4 regions of the Lentzea kristufekii genome follow, and region 1 is predicted to be linked to each of the others. Evidence: riboswitches for the same ligand, from Rfam matches in the RefSeq annotation. Region 1 holds a riboswitch; each other region holds the start of a gene.

Region 1 (4,205 bases):
GCGAGACCGTCGACATCCAGGGCGTGAACGGCCTGTTCGGCGACGTCGACGCGAACGTCCAGGACACCAACGTCGTCGTCCTGCCGGTGCTGCTGAGCGCGCTGGGCATCGACGCGTCGAAGGACACGGCCCGCATCTCGTACGTCGTGGGCACCGGCGGCTACTACCCGGCGCCGGGCAACGCGAACAAGCTGATCGACGTGATCGACCGCAACCTGTCCTACGACCCGCTCAAGCCGGGCCTGTGGGTGCAGGGTGGCGGCGACGCGGCGCTCTCGTACCTCGCGAAGCCGGGCACCGCGCTCGTCGTCAACAAGGACGAGGCCTCGCTGAAGGCCGACAAGTCCGACGGCCTGCTGGTGCTCAACCACCACAACGCCAACGGTGACCGCGCGTCGGTCGTCCTGGTGAAGTCGGGTGGACGCGGCGCCTACTAGCGCCAGATCGGATGTTTCACGGGAGGCCCGGTTCCGTTGGGAACCGGGCCTCCCGGCACGTCACGGCCTGGAACTGCCTGCCGTCACCCCTTGACGCGACCCCGTTCCTGCGGTCGAGTGACACTCGAAAGTGGGATATGGGCCGTGTGGGTGTCCCGCAGTACGGGAGATAACACCCCGATGGGGTGTCCGGCATGCGGCGAGCACCCGCGATGCCGGTAGCCTTTCGCGAAGGAAAGTAGTCCCACCAATTGGGGACTGACACCTGGGAGGTGTGTGGATGCGGCTCGCAGTGATCCCAGGAGACGGGATCGGGCCCGAGGTCATCGCTGAGGCCCTGAAGGTCCTCGGTGAGGTCGTTCCGGCGGCCGAGATCACTCGCTACGACCTCGGCGCGGCGCGCTGGCACGCCACGGGAGAGTTGTTGCCCGAGTCGGTGCTGGGAGAGCTTCGCCAGCACGACGCGATCCTGCTCGGCGCGGTGGGCGACCCGTCGGTGCCGAGCGGAATTCTGGAGCGGGGCCTGCTTCTGAGGCTGCGCTTCGAACTCGACCACCACGTGAACCTCCGCCCGGCTCGTCTCTACCCCGGTGTCCGCAGCCCGCTCGCGGACCCGCCGGAGATCGACATGGTGGTGGTGCGCGAGGGCACCGAGGGCCCGTACGCGGGCAACGGCGGCCTGCTCCGCAAGGACACGCCGCACGAGATCGCCACCGAGGTCTCGCTGAACACCTCGTTCGGCGTCGAGCGCGTGGTCAGGGACGCCTTCGCGCGTGCCTCGAACCGGCAGCGCCGGCACCTGACCTTGGTGCACAAGACGAACGTCCTCACGCACGCCGGCTCGTTGTGGTCGCGCGTCGTGGAGGAGGTCTCGCTGCAGCACCCGGACGTCACCGTGGCCTACCAGCACGTGGACGCGGCGACCATTCACATGGTCACCGACCCGGGCCGTTACGACGTGATCGTCACCGACAACCTGTTCGGCGACATCCTGACCGACCTCGCCGCCGCCGTCACGGGTGGCATCGGCCTGGCCGCGTCGGGGAACATGGACGTGACCCGTCGCAACCCGTCGATGTTCGAGCCGGTGCACGGTTCGGCGCCGGACATCGCGGGCCAGGGCATCGCCGACCCGACGGCCGCCGTGCTGTCGGTCGCGTTGCTGCTCGATCACCTCGGCGAGCACGAGTCGGCGCGCCGGATCGAGGCCTCCGTGGCGTTCGATCTGGCCACGCGTGATCACCAGTCGCCGGGTCAGACCTACGCGATCGGTGACAGGCTCGCGGCTCTCGTGTCGTCGAACGTGCGCACGGGCTGAGTTCTGCCAGACGTTTTGAAGCCCCGGCCGGAATCCTCCGGCCGGGGCTTCGGCGTTCCGCGCGCTGCTCAGAGCTGGCCGTTGGCCTCACGCCACGCGCGTTCCTTCTGGATCCACTCGTTGTCCTGCGGGAACTCGTCGATGGACGGCACCCGGCGGATCTCGGTCTTGAACCCGGCACCCGTCATCGGCATGCGCTTGGCCCACTCGACCGCCTCCTCCTTCGAGGAGACGTTGAGCAGGTAGAAGCCGTTGAACAGCTCCTTGGTCTCGCCGTACGGGCCGTCCGTGACGACCGGGGGTTCGGCGGAGTAGTCGACGACGACGCCCTCGGACGCCTCGGAGAGGCCTTCCGCGGCCAGCAGGACACCGGCGCGGATCAGCTCCTCGTTGAACGCGCCGACCGTCTCCAGCATCTTGTCGAAGTCGAACTCGCCCATGTTCGCGTAGGCCTCGTCGGTGGCGCGCATGATCAGCATGTACTTCACGGTGTGGCTCCTCGCTCGGTGTCTTCCTCGCTGACGTCCACAGGTCGAACGGGCCCCGCACTGGATCGACATCACACCCGCAAAATTTCCGAACTTCCTGTTTCCGCAGGTAGGGTCGCCTCAGTCGTGCGTGGGGGAAGTCCGGTCGAAGTCCGGCGCTGACCCGCAACGGTAGGCCTCCTCGTGAGGACGAGCCCGAATACCCGCACACGGCCGGCCTGTGTTTCCGATTCCGCCGTGGACTGCGGGAAGGACCAAGTGATCTCCAAGATCAGCGCGCTCGTCGGCGTGCTCGCCGTCAGCCTCGTCGCGGGCGTCGCGCTCGGCCCCGTCTCCGTTCCGTTCGACCTCACGATCGACCTCCTGTGGGCGGCGCTGACCGGCGGCACGATCCCCGCCGACCTCGCCGGGCAGTACCACATCGTCTGGAACATCCGGCTTCCCCGCGTCCTGCTGGCCGCGGTCGTGGGCGCGGGTCTGAGCACGGTCGGCGTGGCGATCCAGGCGATGGTCCGCAACGCGCTCGCCGACCCTTACGTGCTCGGCATCTCGTCGGGCGCGAGCGTGGGCGCGACGGCCGTGGCGACCCTCGGCGTCCTGTCCGGTCTCGGCGTCTACGCGCTGTCGGTGGGGGCGTTCCTGACCGGCCTCGGCGCCACCGCACTGGTCTACATCACCGCACGCACGAGCCGAGGGCTCACACCGTTGCGGCTGGTGCTGACTGGAACGGCGCTGGCGTACGGGTTCTCCGCCGTGGCGATGCTGCTGGTGTTCCAGGCACCGCGCGGTGAGGCGGCGCGGGCCGCGATGTTCTGGCTGCTCGGCAGCCTCGGCGGGGCGAACTGGCAGTCGCTGCCCGTCGCCGCCGTGGTGACCGCGGCCGGCATCGTCTACCTGGCGACCAAGGCGCGGCAGCTCAACGCGATGGCGATGGGCGACGAGACCGCGACCACGCTCGGCGTGGCGGTGAACCGGTTCCGCACGCACCTGTTCATCGTCACCGCCGCTATGACCGGAGTGCTGGTGGCGGTCAGCGGGGCCGTCGGGTTCGTCGGGCTGATGCTGCCGCACCTGACGCGCATGGTCGTGGGCGCCGACCACCGCAAGGTGCTCGCCCTCGCACCGCTGGCCGGAGCCTCGTTCCTGGTCTGGGTCGACGTGGCCGCGCGGATGCTCGCGGCGCCCGAGGAACTGCCGCTCGGCGTCATCACCGCCGCACTCGGCGTGCCGTGCTTCATCTTCCTGATGCGCCGCAGGTCCTACGTCTTCGGAGGCCGCTGATGCGGGTCGAGCTCACCGGCGTCACCGTCCGGGACATCGTCTCCGGCATCACGCTGCAGGCCTCCGGTGAGGTCGTCGGCATCGTCGGCCCCAACGGCAGTGGCAAGTCCACGACGTTGCGCTGCGTGTACCGGGCGTTGAAGCCGGACGCGGGCACCGTCCTGCTCGACGGCGAGAACGTCCACAAGCGACACGGCGTCGCCCGCGACCTGGCCGCGCTCACGCAGGAGTCGCAGGTCGAGTTCGACTTCACGGTCGCCGAGGTCGTGGAGATGGGCCGCCTGCCGCACGACCGCGATCCCGCCCGTGACGCACGGGTCGTTTCCGAAGCGCTGGCGACGGTGGACGTCTCGCATCTCGCCTCGCGGAGCTTCCTCAGCCTCTCCGGCGGCGAACGCCAGCGCGTGCTCATCGCCCGCGCGCTGGCCCAGGAACCGCGCGTCCTCGTGCTGGACGAGCCGACGAACCACCTCGACATCCGCCACCAGCTCGACGTCCTGGGGCTCGCGCGCGGGCTGGGCGTCACCGTGCTGACGGTCCTGCACGACCTGAACCTCGCCGCCTCCTACTGCGACCGCCTGTACGTCCTCGACGAGGGCCGCGTGGTCGCGTCCGGCACACCGGCCGAAGTGCTGGTCCCCGAACTGATCGCCAAGGTCTTCCACGTCACCGCGCACGTCG
Region 2 (4,205 bases), on a different contig from region 1:
CCGGGCAGCGCGGCGACCTGACCGCCCCACATCTGCCGTGCCTGCAACATCGCCAGCACGAGGTTGACGCGGACGCTGCCGGTCGGTGCCTCGCCGAGGACGTGCAGGCCGTCACGGATCTGGACGTCCTTGACCTCGCACAGCCAGCCGTCGACGTGCAGGATGAACTCGTCGAACTCCGCGTCGTGGGGCCGGTCGTCGAGTCCCAGGTCGTGGTCGAGCTTCGCGGCCTTGATCAGCGTCCAGATCTGCGCGCGGATCGCCGGCACCTTGGCCGGGTCCATCGCGGAGATGTTCCCGTACTCGTCCAGCAACTGCTCCAGGCGCGCGATGTCGCCGTAGCTGTCGGCGCGGGCCATCGGCGGCACGAGGTGGTCGACCAGCGTGGCGTGCGCGCGCCGCTTCGCCTGCGTGCCCTCGCCGGGGTCGTTGACGAGGAACGGGTAGATCAGCGGCAGGTCGCCGAGCGCGGCGTCCGTGCCGCAGGACGCCGACATGCCGACCGTCTTGCCCGGCAACCACTCCAGGTTGCCGTGCTTGCCGACGTGCACGACGGCGTCGGCACCGAAGTTGGACTCGATCCACCGGTACGCGGCCAGGTAGTGGTGCGACGGCGGCAGGTCGGGGTCGTGGTAGATCGCGATCGGGTTCTCGCCGAACCCGCGCGGCGGCTGGACGATCACCGCGACGTTGCCGGACCGCAGCGCGGCCAGCACGATCTCGCCGTCCTTCGACTTCGAGAAGTCGACGAACAACGAGCCCGGCGCCTCGCCCCAGTGCTCGCGCATCGACTCGCGGAACTCGTCGGGCAGCGTCTCGTGGAACTCGCGGTAGTCGGCCGCCGCGATGCGGATCGGGTTGCTCTCGAACTGCTCCTGCGTCAGCCAGTCGGCGTCCTGCCCACCGGCCGCGATCAGCGCGTGGATCAGCTTGTCGCCGTCGAGCTCCTGCACGCCCGGCAGCTCGTCACCGATGTCGTAACCGTGCTCCTGCATGGCCTTCAGCAGCCGGACGGTCGACGCGGGCGTGTCGAGCCCGACCGCGTTGCCGATGCGGGAGTGCTTCGTCGGGTAGGCCGACAGCATCACGACGACCTTGCGGTCGGCGACCGGGATGTGGCGGAGACGGCCGTGCCGGACCGCGATGCCCGCGACGCGCAGCGCCCGTTCCGGGTCGGCGACGTAGACCGTGAGGCCGTCGGCGTCGATCTCCTTGAAGGAGAACGGAACCGTGATGATCCGGCCGTCGAACTCGGGGATCGCGACCTGGGTCGCGGTGTCCAAAGGAGACAGTCCGTCGTCGTTGGAGTCCCAGGACTCGCGGCTCGACGTGAGGCACAGGCCCTGCAGGATCGGCACGTCGAGCGCGGCCAGCGCACCGACGTCCCACGCTTCGTCGTCGCCACCGGCGGACGCCTTGGCGGGGTTCGTGCCGCCGGCCGCGAGCACCGTCACGACCAGCGCGTCGGCCTGGCGCAGCGTGTCGAGCAGCTCGGGTTCGGCGGTGCGCAGCGAGGAGCAGTAGACCGGCAGCGGCCTGCCGCCCTTGGCCTCGATCGCATCGCACAGGGCGTGCACGAAGGCCGTGTTCCCGGCGACGTGGTGCGCGCGGTAGTAGAGCACCGCGACCGTCGGGCCCTCTTCCGGCCGGGTCTCCCGTTCCAGCACACCCCACGAGGGAGTGGCGGCGGGGGCCTCGAAGCCGTGGCCGGTCAGCAGCACGGTGTCGGACAGGAACTTGTGCAGCTCGGTGAGGTTCGCCGGGCCGCCGTGCGCGAGGTAGAGGTGCGCCTCCGCGCAGACGCCACCGGGCACCGTGGAGAGCTCCATCAGCGCCGCGTCGGGCTGCTGCTCACCGCCGAGCACCACCACGGGCAGGCCCCCGGCCAGCAGCCAGTCGAGGCCCTCCTCCCACATCCGGCGACCGCCGAGGATGCGCACGAGGACGAGCTCGACGCCGTCGACCAGCGCGGGCAGGTCGTCGACGGTGAGCCGGGCGGGGTTGCCGAGCCGGTACTCGGCTCCGCTCGCACGCGCCGACAGCAGGTCGGTGTCGGAGGTCGACAGCAGCAGGATCACGCAGGCTCCATCCCTCGTGGGGTCCTCGCCCCAAAGTGCGGGTGACTGGCGAAGCGGAGTTCCTGACTCCCAGCGGTGTTCGCTGGTCACAGTGGCGGGACCGCGCCGGATTCACACCGGCTTCCTCCTGCGCTTCGTCGTTCGGGCTCACCCTAACCGGCGGGTTACAGTCCGACCTATGCGTAGTCACCCGGACGCCTGCCCCGGCGCCGTCGAGCTGCACGCCGCGGCCGACGGCGGGCTGGCGCGCATCCGGGTGCCTGGCGGCACTCTTTCCGCTGCTCAGTGGGATGCCGTCCGTCTTGCCGCCGCCGAACTGGGCACCGGTTCGATCGAGCTGACCTCGCGGGCGAACCTCCAGATCAGGGGGCTCGCGGACGGGGTGGAGCTGGGCGAGCGGATGCGTGCGGCGGGCCTGCTGCCCTCCTGGTCGCACGAGCGCATCCGCAACATCATCGCGGCGCCCATGGACGACAACCAGGCCCTGGTCGACGCGCTGGACGCGGCGCTGTGCGCGGACCCCGGACTGGCCTCGCTACCAGGGCGTTTCCTGGTCACGGTCGGCGCTTCGGTGAGCGGACTGGGCGGCGACCTCGGGCTCGCCGGGGACGTGCTCCTGCTCGCCGGTACCGATACAGGTGTCCGCGTGTCCGACCCGGTCGACGCCGTCGTGACCGCCGCCCGCCTGTTCCAGTCGATGCGCGGACCCGCCTGGCGCCTGTCCGAAGTGGACGACGGTGTGCGAAAGATCACCGCTCACTTCGGCGCCACCGACGCCCCTCGCTTCACCCCGGTTGTGACTCCTGTCGCACCTTCACCGTTGACCCCGGGAGTTCCGCTGGGCCGGCTCGACGCCCGCCGGCTGCCCGGCGTCCCCCTCCGCCTGACCCCGTGGCGCAGCCTGGTCGTGCCCGCCGGCACCGACGTCACCGGCCTGATCACCGACCCCGCCTCCCCCTGGCACGGCGTCAGCGCCTGCACCGGCCGCCCCGGCTGCGCGAAGTCGCTCTCCGACGTGCGGGCAGATGTGCGCGCTTGGGTCGATGCGCCCGCGCAGACCCATGCGCCTGCACAGGCCGATGCGTCGCACCACACACACGCGCCAGGCCGGGTACCCCCAATTTCAATTCCAGGGAGCAGGTCCGACAGGCCCGGCGCGGTGCACTGGTCGGGCTGTGCCCGCCGGTGCGGCCGTCCCGCCGGCGATGTGATCGAGTTCGTCGCGACCGGCGACGGCTACGAGGAGATCCGTTGACGCAGTACATCAAGGACGGGGCGGAGATCTACCGCCAGTCCTTCGCCACCATTCGCGCGGAGTCGGACCTCACCAGGTTCCCCGGCGACGTCGCGAAAGTCGTCGTCCGCATGATCCACGCGTGCGGCATGACCGACCTGCCGGACGACGTCGCGTTCTCCCCGAACGTCGTGCGCGACGCCCGCGCGGCGTTGCGGGCGGGCGCCCCGATCCTGTGCGACGCCAACATGGTCGCGTCCGGCGTGACCCGCCGCCGCCTGCCGAAGGACAACGAGGTCCTCTGCTACCTCCAGGATCCGCGCACCCCCGCGCGGGCGCAGGAGATCGGCAACACGCGCAGTGCCGCCGCCCTTGAGCTGCTCGCGGACCGGTTCGACGGCGCGGTGATCGCGATCGGCAACGCCCCCACCGCGTTGTTCCACCTCCTCGACCTGATCGCCGCCGGAGCACCGCGACCCGCCGCGGTCCTGGGCATCCCGGTCGGGTTCATCGGGGCGGCGGAGTCCAAGGAAGCTTTGGCCGCAACGGATCTGGAGCACCTCGTGGTGCGCGGCCGACGCGGCGGCAGTGCCATGACGGCGGCGGCCATCAACGCGATCGCGAGCGAGGAAGAATGACGGGCAAGCTCTACGGCGTCGGCCTGGGTCCCGGCGACCCGGAACTCGTGACGGTCAAGGCCGCGCGACTCATCAGCGAGGCCGACGTGGTGGCGTTCCACAGCGCCCGGCACGGCAAGTCGGTCGCCAAGACCATCGCGGCGCCGTACTTCCGTAGCCGAAATGATCCGAATCCGCAGATCATGGAACAGCTCGTCTACCCGGTCACGACCGAGTACACGGACGACTACCAGGGCGAGATCGACGCCTTCTACG
Region 3 (4,205 bases), on a different contig from region 1:
CAGCTCGGCGCTCGCGGAGATCGCGTAGTAGCTGATCTCCTCCATGCTGCGGTCGGCGAACTCGACGGCCTCCTGCGACGCCATTGGCGTGCCGAGCGTGAACAGCGCGTCCTGGAAACCCATCAGGCCAAGGCCTACCGGCCGGTGCTTCAGGTTGGAGTTCCTGGCTTCCGGGATCGTGTAGTAGTTCACGTCGATCACGTTGTCGAGCATCCGCACCGCGGTGCGCACGGTCTTCTCGAGCCGGGCGTGGTCGATGCCGGCCTCTGTCACGTGCCGGGCGAGGTTGACACTGCCGAGGTTGCAGACCGCGACCTCGTCGGCCGCGGTGTTCAGCGTGATCTCGGTGCACAGGTTGGACGAGTGCACGACACCGCTGTGCTGCTGCGGCGAACGCAGGTTGCACGGGTCCTTGAACGTGATCCACGGGTGGCCGGTCTCGAACAGCATGGTCAGCATGCGCCGCCACAGGTCGACGGCCTGCACGCGGCGGAAGACCTTGATCTCGCCGTTGCCGGCCCTCTCCTCGTACGCGCGGTACTTCTCGGCGAACTCGCTGCCGAACGCGTCGTGCAGGTCCGGCACCTCGTCGGGGGAGAACAGCGTCCACTGCCCGTTCGCGCGCACACGGCGCAGGAACTCGTCCGGCACCCAGTTCGCGGTGTTCATGTCGTGCGTGCGGCGCCGCTCGTCGCCGGTGTTCTTGCGCAGGTCGAGGAACTCCTCGACGTCGATGTGCCAGGTCTCCAGGTAGGCGCAGACCGCGCCCTTGCGGCGCCCGCCCTGATTCACCGCTACCGCGGTGTCGTTGGCCACCTTGAGGAACGGCACGACGCCCTGCGACTTGCCGTTGGTGCCCTTGATGTGCGCGCCGATGCCGCGCACCGGGGTCCAGTCGTTGCCGAGACCGCCGGCGAACTTGGAGAGCAGCGCGTTGTTGCTGATGCCGTGGAAGATGGCGGCGAGGTCGTCGTCCACGGTGGTGAGGAAGCACGACGAGAGCTGCGGGCGCGTGGTGCCCGAGTTGAACAGGGTCGGCGTCGAGCACATGAAGTCGAAGCTCGACAGCAGCTCGTAGAACTCGATCGCGCGGGCGTTCCTGTCGTCCTCTTCGAGGGCGAGGCCCATCGAGACGCGCATGAAGAACGCCTGCGGCAGCTCGTAACGGCGGTCGTCGTGGTGCAGGAAGTAGCGGTCGTAGAGCGTCTGCATGCCCAGGAACTGGAAGTTCAGGTCACGGGAGGCGTCGAGCGCGGCGCCGAGCCTGGCCAGGTCGAAGTCGGCCAGGCGCGGGTCGAGCTGCCCGAGCTCGATGCCGTAGCGGACGAAGTCCGCGAAGTACGACGGGTAGCGCTCGGTCATCTCGGCGTGCGACAAGGGGATTCCGCAGGCCTCGGCGCGGAGCTTGTCCAGCAGCAGCCGGGCGCTGACGTAGGAGTAGTCCGGGTCGTGCTCGACCATCGTGCGGGCGGCCATGATCGGCGCGAGCGCGAGCTCGGCGTCGGTGATGCCGTCGTAGAGGTTGCGCTTGGTCTCGGCCAGAACCGCCTCGGCCGACGCGTTGGGCAGGTCGGCGCAAGCTTCGTTGATGACCACTGAAAGGCGGTCGGGCACGCTCTCTCCTCCGAGATCGGCCCGAGGAAACGCGTGCGCGCGCCAGCGGTCGACACCACTGGTGCACACAGCCGCCCTCCCTCGGGGCACCGTGTCGTGCGCGCAGGCTTGCGCGCACACCAATGGCAGGTCTTCGGACTCGTGGGCGTACCTCTAGCGCCTACCGGCCGTCGCTTCCCAGGTCTCGCGACCCAGTGCTTCGTTGACGGCTTTCGTTCCCACTCACCGCTGCGGGGCAGTCCCGGATTCCCACCGGGTTCCCTCTTGCCTCACCGGCCCGGTTGAGTCGGGTCGGTGAACCACTGGCGCGGCAGATACTACATGTGGTGGTGGGGTCTGGATCACCACCCAACATGCGCGTGTCGTGGGCTAGGGTCGGAAACGTGGGTGATCTTCGGCCTCGGGTCGTCATCGGTGCTCTGGTCAGTGCGGGCCTCGCTTCGGCGTCCCTTTTCGCCGGGACGGCGGCGCCCGTGACGAGCGGTGTCCTGGCCGTCGCGGCGGTGCTGGTGATGATCACGACCCGGCGATCAGGGTCACCCCGAGAGTGATCATCACGGCGGCGATCAGGCCGTCCAGCACCCGCCACGCGCGGGGCTTCGCGAACAACGGGCTGAGCAGCCGCGCGCCGAACCCGAGCGCGACGAACCAGGTGATGCTCGCCGTCACGGCGCCGACCCCGAACAGCCACCGTCCGGCCGCGATGGAGCCGAGGAGCAACAGCGTGTCGAGGTAGACGTGGGGGTTGAGCCACGTCAGTGCGAGCGCCGTCAGCACGGGCCGGCTGTTCGTCTCCGTTCCCGCGTTCAGCACCGACGGCCTGAACGCCCTGCGCGCCGCCAGAAACCCGTACCCCAGCAGGAAGATCCCGCCCACGACCGCCGCGACCGCGATGGCCTGCGGAAACTTCTTCACGATCACGCCGAACCCGGCGACGCCCACCGCGACCAGGATCGCGTCCGAGAGGGCGCACACGGCGACGACCTGCGCCACCGCGTGTCGCCGAAGTCCTTGGCGCAGCACGAAAGCGTTCTGCGCGCCGATCGCGACGATCAGGGTCATCATGGTGCCGAAGCCGAGCAGCAGGTCAGTCACGCTTTCCACGGTATTTACGCCGTCTTGATGAGACCAGCTAAAGATTCTTACGTACCATTAGCGGCTGTGATGGATCTCGACCTGGTGCGGACGCTGCTCGCGGTCGTCGACGCGGGCACGTTCGACGCGGCCGCCGCCGCGCTGCACGTCACACCTTCCGCTGTCTCGCAACGCATCAAGGCCCTGGAGCAACGGACGGGCCGCGTGCTGCTGGTGCGGGCGCGCCCGGTGCGGCTGACGCCGTCGGGCGAGGTGATCGTCCGCTACGGTCGGCAACTGCTCGCTCTGGACCAGGACCTCGACGCGGCGCTCGGCGCGGACGCGGTCGTGCGGGTGCCGATCGCGGTGAACGCCGACTCGCTCGCCACGTGGTTCCTGCCCGCCCTGCAACGGGTGTCGCCCGACCTGCGGATCTCGTTCGACCTGCACCGCGAGGACCAGGACCACACGACGGCGTTGCTGCGGCAGGGCCTGGTGATGGCGGCGGTGACGTCCTCGCGCGAGCCGGTGGCGGGCTGCTCGGTGACGAAGCTGGGCGAGATCCGTTACGCGGCAATGGCTTCGGAGTCCTTTGTGGAGCGCCACGAGGACGGCCCGCCGAAGTCGTGGCTGCCGGGCGCGCCGGTCGTCGTGTTCGACCGCAACGACGACCTGCAGGACCGCTTCGTGCGCACGCTGACCCGCGGCCGTGGTGCCTCGGACCACCGCCACTACGTGCCGTCGTCCGAGGTGTACGTGCGGGCGATCGTGGCCGGCCTCGGCTGGGGAATGGTGCCACCGCAACAACTCCAGGACGGCCTCGTCGACCTCGTGCCGGGCCGCACCATCTCCGTGCCGCTGTACTGGCAGCAGTGGAAGCTCGAGTCGCCGGCGCTGACCGCGGTGGCCGAGGCGGTCGCGGCCGAGGCACGCATCGCACTGCGCTAGGCGTCGAGCACGTCGCCCGGCCTTGATGGCGTCTGCAAGTACCACCAACTCAACATCAACAGGCACTTTCTTGCTACCAACAGCTTGACGGACGTACGAGCGGACAGGACACAGGTTGGGTGTGGTCGACGGCGATTCGATCAAGGGTTGGTGGTACTTGCAGACGCCTGTCGTCATCAGCGAGCCGCGAGGTTTTGGACGAGTTAGCCTCGACACCATGACCGGCGAGCCGATGAACCTCAACGGGAAGACCGCAGTCATCTACGGCGGTGCGGGCAGCGTGGGCGGCGCGATCGCCGCCGCGTTCACCGAAGCGGGCGCCACCGTGCACCTGGCCGGCCGCACGGAGGCGACGCTCAAGGCCAAGGCCGCCGAGCTCGGCGCCGAGTACGCCGTGGTCGACGCGCTGGACGAGCAGGCGGTGGACCGGCACGCCGCCGCGTTCGAGCGGATCGACATCTCCGTCAACGTCACCACCGACAACGACGTCCAGGGCACGCCGATGGTCGAGATGAGCGTCGAGGACTACCTCAGTCCCGTCGTGTCGGCGGTCCGGTCGAAGTTCCTCA
Region 4 (4,205 bases), on a different contig from region 1:
CGCCCAGCTGGATCGAGATCTCCACGGCGCCGTCGAGGCGGATCACCTTGGCGGTGATGCCGCGGGCCTTGAGGTCGCGGCCCACGAGCTTCGGGTACGCCGTGGCGAGGCGCTTGCCCTCCAGGTCGGAGACCTTCCAGTCCGTGCCGCGGGGCCCGGCGTAGCGGAAGGTCGACGAGCCGAAGCCCAGCGCGAGCAACTCCTCGACGGAGGAGCCGTTGTCGTCGGCGCCCGAGTCGGCGGCCAGGTCCCGGCCGGTGATGCCGAGGTCGAGGTCGCCGGACGCCACGTAGATCGCGATGTCCTTGGGACGCAGGAAGAAGAACTCGACCTCGTTGTTGTTGTCGAGCACGGTCAGATCGCGCGGCTCGTGCCGCTGCCGGTACCCGGCCTCGGTGAGCATGGCGGAGGCGCGTTCAGCGAGCGCGCCCTTGTTCGGGACTGCAACGCGCAGCATGTGAAAGTCTTCCGTCAGAGGTACTTGTAGACGTCTTCGAGGGTGAGGCCACGGCCGAGCATGAGCACCTGGAGGCGGTAGAGCAGCTGCGAGATCTCTTCGGAGAGCTTCTCGTCGGACTCGTACTCGGCGGCGATCCAGACCTCGCCCGCCTCCTCCAGGACCTTCTTCCCCTGCGCATGGACCCCGGCCTCGAGCGCAGCGACGGTGCCGGAACCCTCCGGCTTGGTGGCGGCTCGTTCGGTCAGTTCAGCGAACAGGGAATCGAAGGTCTTCACGGCACGACATCCTCCCATCCCGCGGACCCCCGTCCACACCGCGGTCGCATCTGTCCCAGGCGGTGGACGTGATCTGTCCTGCAGAGACACTCGGTAGCGTGAACTTCGTGTCTGAGTTCGCCGAGGTACTCGAAGCGCTGCGCCGGGTGCGCGGAATCAATCCCTTCTTCGCCCTCGACGTGGGCCGCCCCGACGAATCCTGGTCGCCGGGAACGGCACTGCTGGAGGGCCCTGCGCTCAAGACCACGATCGATGCCATCGCGAACCGGTACAAAGCCGACGAACCGCGCGTGGCGGCGAGCCTGTTCTTCCTCAGCTACACGGCACGGCTGCTCAGCCCGCTCACGGCCGCGAACATCCCGATCGACGTCCGCCCGGAGAACCTGTGGTGGCAGCACCACCCGACGAACGGCCTGAGCGTCCGCATCGACCAGCCGCGGCTGGGCCCACAGGCCGCGGAAGCGCTCGAACCGGTGGTGGAGGCGATCCAGCGGGTCACCCCGGTGGCACGCGGACTGCTGTGGGGCAACGCCATGTCGAACATCGCGGGCGCGCTCAAAATGGTTGTTCGCGCACGGATGCTCACCGCCGAGGAAGCGGAAGAACGAGGCGAACGGCTCATGAGCGCGCCGCCGTTCGAACAGGCGGGAGAATTCATCACGTTCCCCGGCGAGGTCACGTTCCGGCGCAGGAGCTGTTGTCTTTACTACCGCGTCGCCGCAGGTGGGAAGTGCGGTGACTGTCCACTCGTGAAGTGAGGAACGCAACAACTCTTATGGCCGGTTGTGCTTAACGGGCCGATCAACTTACGGTGCACGCGCCGCAGTGACGGGAAGCCGGTGAAAATCCGGCGCGGTCCTCGCCACTGTGACCGGGAAGCGATCCCCGCCGAGCACGTCACTGGTCCCCGCCGGGACTGGGAAGACGCGGGGGCAGCGTTGATCCGGGAGTCAGGAGACCGGCTGCGGCGCCGCAAGGAGAGTTGACCTTCCACGAGGTATGGAGGAGCCCGTCATGACGAGCCCCGCAGCAAGCCTGTCCGCCGTCCGCGTGCCCAAATGGGCCTTCGCCGTGTCACTGCTCGGCCTGATCGTCACCTACCTGGTCCTGCAGGAGAACGGCCTCGCGCTCGGCGCGGGTTCCGAGATGCTGCACGAGTTCTTCCACGACGGGCGCCACGCGCTCGGCGTTCCGTGCCACTGATCCGATCCCGGATCAGGCACATGACGACGTACAGGTCTCTGGCGCTGCGCGGAGTCGCGGCCGGCGGTATCGCCGGTGTCGCGTCCGCGCTGGTGCAGCTCCTGGTGACCGAGATCCCGATTCGTGCCGCGCTCGCGGTCGAGGAGGCACGGGCACCCGCCGGTGAAGAAGCCGGCCACTCGCACGGTGGCGGCGACGAGCTGGTCGGCCGTGGCGCCCAGGTCGTGGGCGGCATGCTCGGCGTGGTGATCGTCGGCATCGCGGTGGGCCTGGTGTTCGCCACGGCCTACGCGCTGTCGAAGCGCTGGTTCACCGGCAGCACGCCGTTCAGCCGCAGCTTCGCGTTCGGTGCCGCGGTGTTCGGTGCCGTGGCACTGCTGCCGTGGCTCAAGTACCCCGCCAACCCGCCCGCCGTGGGCGACCCGACGACGGTGAACTACCGGACCGCGCTCTACCTCGGTGTGGTGGTGGCCGGTCTGGTGATCGTGTGGGCCGCCGGCTGGCTCGCCGAACAGCTGCGCGCACAGTCGCAGCCGGTGCGGACGACGGCCGTGCTCCTCGCGGTGGCCGCGGCCACCGCGGCGGTGCTGCTGGCGTTCCCCGCGCCGCCGGACACGATCCCCGCGGACATGCCGGTGAACGTGCTGTGGCAGTTCCGCCTCAGCTCGCTCGCCCAGCTCGCCACGCTCTACGTCGGCATCGGCGTGGTGTTCGGCCTGCTGATCGACCCGGCCACCCGCAGGGCCAAGGCCGCCGAGAAGGCCGCAGTCGCGTGACGGTGCGGTGGTGGCCGCAGCAGTGGCCACCACCGCACCACCGGCTAGAGAGCCTTCAGCACGTCGACGTCCACGCCCACGAGGGAGTCGCGGAAGATCCGCCGCTCCCCCGCCTCGACCTCGACGTCGCACGGCACGACCAGCACGGTGCACCCGGCGGCGACAGCCGCGGCCACCCCGGTGGGCGAGTCCTCGATCGCGACGCAGCGCGCCGGGTCCACGCCCAGCAGCCGGGCCGCCTTCAGGTACGGCTCGGGCAGCGGCTTGTTCAGCCCGTCCACCTCGTCACCGCACACGGTCACGTCGAACAGGTCCCGCCCGATCGTGTCCAGCGCGACCTCGGTCAGCGAGCGCTCGGTCGACGTCACCAGCGCCATCGGCACACCCGACGCGCGCACGGCCCGCAGGGCCTCCTGGGCGCCCGGACGCCACGGCAGACCGGCGCGGAACACCTCTTCGGTGCGGCGCGAGATCCACGCGGCGCCGTCGGCCATGTCGGCCTCGGTGGGCTCGATGCCGACGTCGGCGAACAGCAGGCGCATCGTGGTGGGCACGTTGCTGCCGACCATGCGTTCGCGGGTCTCCAGCGACAGGACGCCGCCGAGCTTCTCCGCGTACTCGTAGAGCGGGATGTCCCACAGCTTCTCGGAGTCCAGCAGCGTCCCGTCCATGTCCCACAGGACACCGTGAAGATCAGGCACAGCCAGGTCAGACATTGAAGTACTTCGCCTCCGGATGGTGCGCCACGAAGGCGTCGGTGGACTGTTCCGGGTGTAGCTGGAGTTCCTCGGACAGCGAGACCCCGATGCGCGACGGCTCCAGGAGCTCGACGATGCGCCGGCGGTCTTCCATGTCGGGGCAGGCGCCGTAGCCGAACGAGTAACGCGCACCCCGGTAGCCGAGTTTGAAGTACTCCTCGACGTCGGCCGGGTCCTCGGCGGCGACAGTGCCGCCCGTCGGCCACACGAGTTCCTCGCGGACCCGCTTGTGCCAGTACTCGGCCAGCGCCTCGGTGAGCTGGACCCCCAGTCCGTGGACTTCCAGGTACTCACGATACGCGTTCTTGGCGAACAGCTCGTTCGCGTGGTCGGCGATCGGCTGCCCCATCGTCACGAGGTGGAACGCGATCACGTCGACCTCGCCCGACTCCCGCGCACGCCAGAAATCGGACAGGCAGAGACGTCGATCCCTCTTCTGGCGCGGAAAGGTGAACCGGAAGCGCTCGGCGGAGTCCGCCGCCGGCTCCTCCAGGATCACCAGGTCCTCGCCGTCGGAGACGCACGGGAAGTAGCCGTAGACGACGGCGGCGTGGGCAAGAACACCTTCCGTGGCAAGGCGTTCCATCCAGTAGCGCAGGCGCGGGCGGCCCTCGGTCTCGACCAGCTCCTCGTAGGTCGGGCCGCCGCCGCGCGCGCCCTTCAGGCCCCACTGGCCCATGAACGTCGCACGCTCGTCCAGCAACGCCGAGTACTCCGCGACCGGGATGCCCCT

Evidence for each region. Region 1 has a riboswitch for cobalamin ahead of SK571_RS03465 (FecCD family ABC transporter permease). Riboswitches for the same ligand answer to the same signal wherever they lie in the genome.
Region 2: it holds a riboswitch for cobalamin, as region 1 does, so the genes downstream of both, cobN (cobaltochelatase subunit CobN) here and SK571_RS03465 (FecCD family ABC transporter permease) in region 1, are expected to answer to the same signal.
Region 3: it holds a riboswitch for cobalamin, as region 1 does, so the genes downstream of both, SK571_RS05680 (ribonucleoside-diphosphate reductase subunit alpha) here and SK571_RS03465 (FecCD family ABC transporter permease) in region 1, are expected to answer to the same signal.
Region 4: it holds a riboswitch for cobalamin, as region 1 does, so the genes downstream of both, SK571_RS06620 (CbtB domain-containing protein) here and SK571_RS03465 (FecCD family ABC transporter permease) in region 1, are expected to answer to the same signal.

The regions. Positions count from the first base shown of each region.
Region 1 is NZ_JAXAVV010000001.1:702,002-706,206, reverse strand. It holds gene SK571_RS03480 (S8 family serine peptidase) at 1-437, shown strand, start outside; gene SK571_RS03475 (3-isopropylmalate dehydrogenase) at 718-1,755, shown strand; gene SK571_RS03470 (YciI family protein) at 1,824-2,243, opposite strand; cobalamin riboswitch at 2,339-2,467, shown strand; gene SK571_RS03465 (FecCD family ABC transporter permease) at 2,502-3,524, shown strand; gene SK571_RS03460 (ABC transporter ATP-binding protein) at 3,524-4,205, shown strand, end outside.
Region 2 is NZ_JAXAVV010000014.1:92,864-97,068, forward strand. It holds gene cobN (cobaltochelatase subunit CobN) at 1-2,078, opposite strand, end outside; cobalamin riboswitch at 2,114-2,248, opposite strand; gene SK571_RS27255 (hypothetical protein) at 2,257-3,333, shown strand; gene SK571_RS27260 (precorrin-8X methylmutase) at 3,330-3,950, shown strand; gene SK571_RS27265 (precorrin-2 C(20)-methyltransferase) at 3,947-4,205, shown strand, end outside.
Region 3 is NZ_JAXAVV010000002.1:451,312-455,516, forward strand. It holds gene SK571_RS05680 (ribonucleoside-diphosphate reductase subunit alpha) at 1-1,614, opposite strand, end outside; cobalamin riboswitch at 1,722-1,933, opposite strand; gene SK571_RS05685 (LysE/ArgO family amino acid transporter) at 2,131-2,679, opposite strand; gene SK571_RS05690 (LysR family transcriptional regulator ArgP) at 2,779-3,636, shown strand; gene SK571_RS05695 (SDR family NAD(P)-dependent oxidoreductase) at 3,869-4,205, shown strand, end outside.
Region 4 is NZ_JAXAVV010000002.1:648,519-652,723, reverse strand. It holds gene hisG (ATP phosphoribosyltransferase) at 1-457, opposite strand, end outside; gene SK571_RS06630 (phosphoribosyl-ATP diphosphatase) at 472-735, opposite strand; gene SK571_RS06625 ((2Fe-2S)-binding protein) at 834-1,493, shown strand; cobalamin riboswitch at 1,542-1,716, shown strand; gene SK571_RS06620 (CbtB domain-containing protein) at 1,750-1,938, shown strand; gene SK571_RS06615 (CbtA family protein) at 1,959-2,714, shown strand; gene SK571_RS06610 (HAD family hydrolase) at 2,759-3,385, opposite strand; gene metH (methionine synthase) at 3,423-4,205, opposite strand, start outside.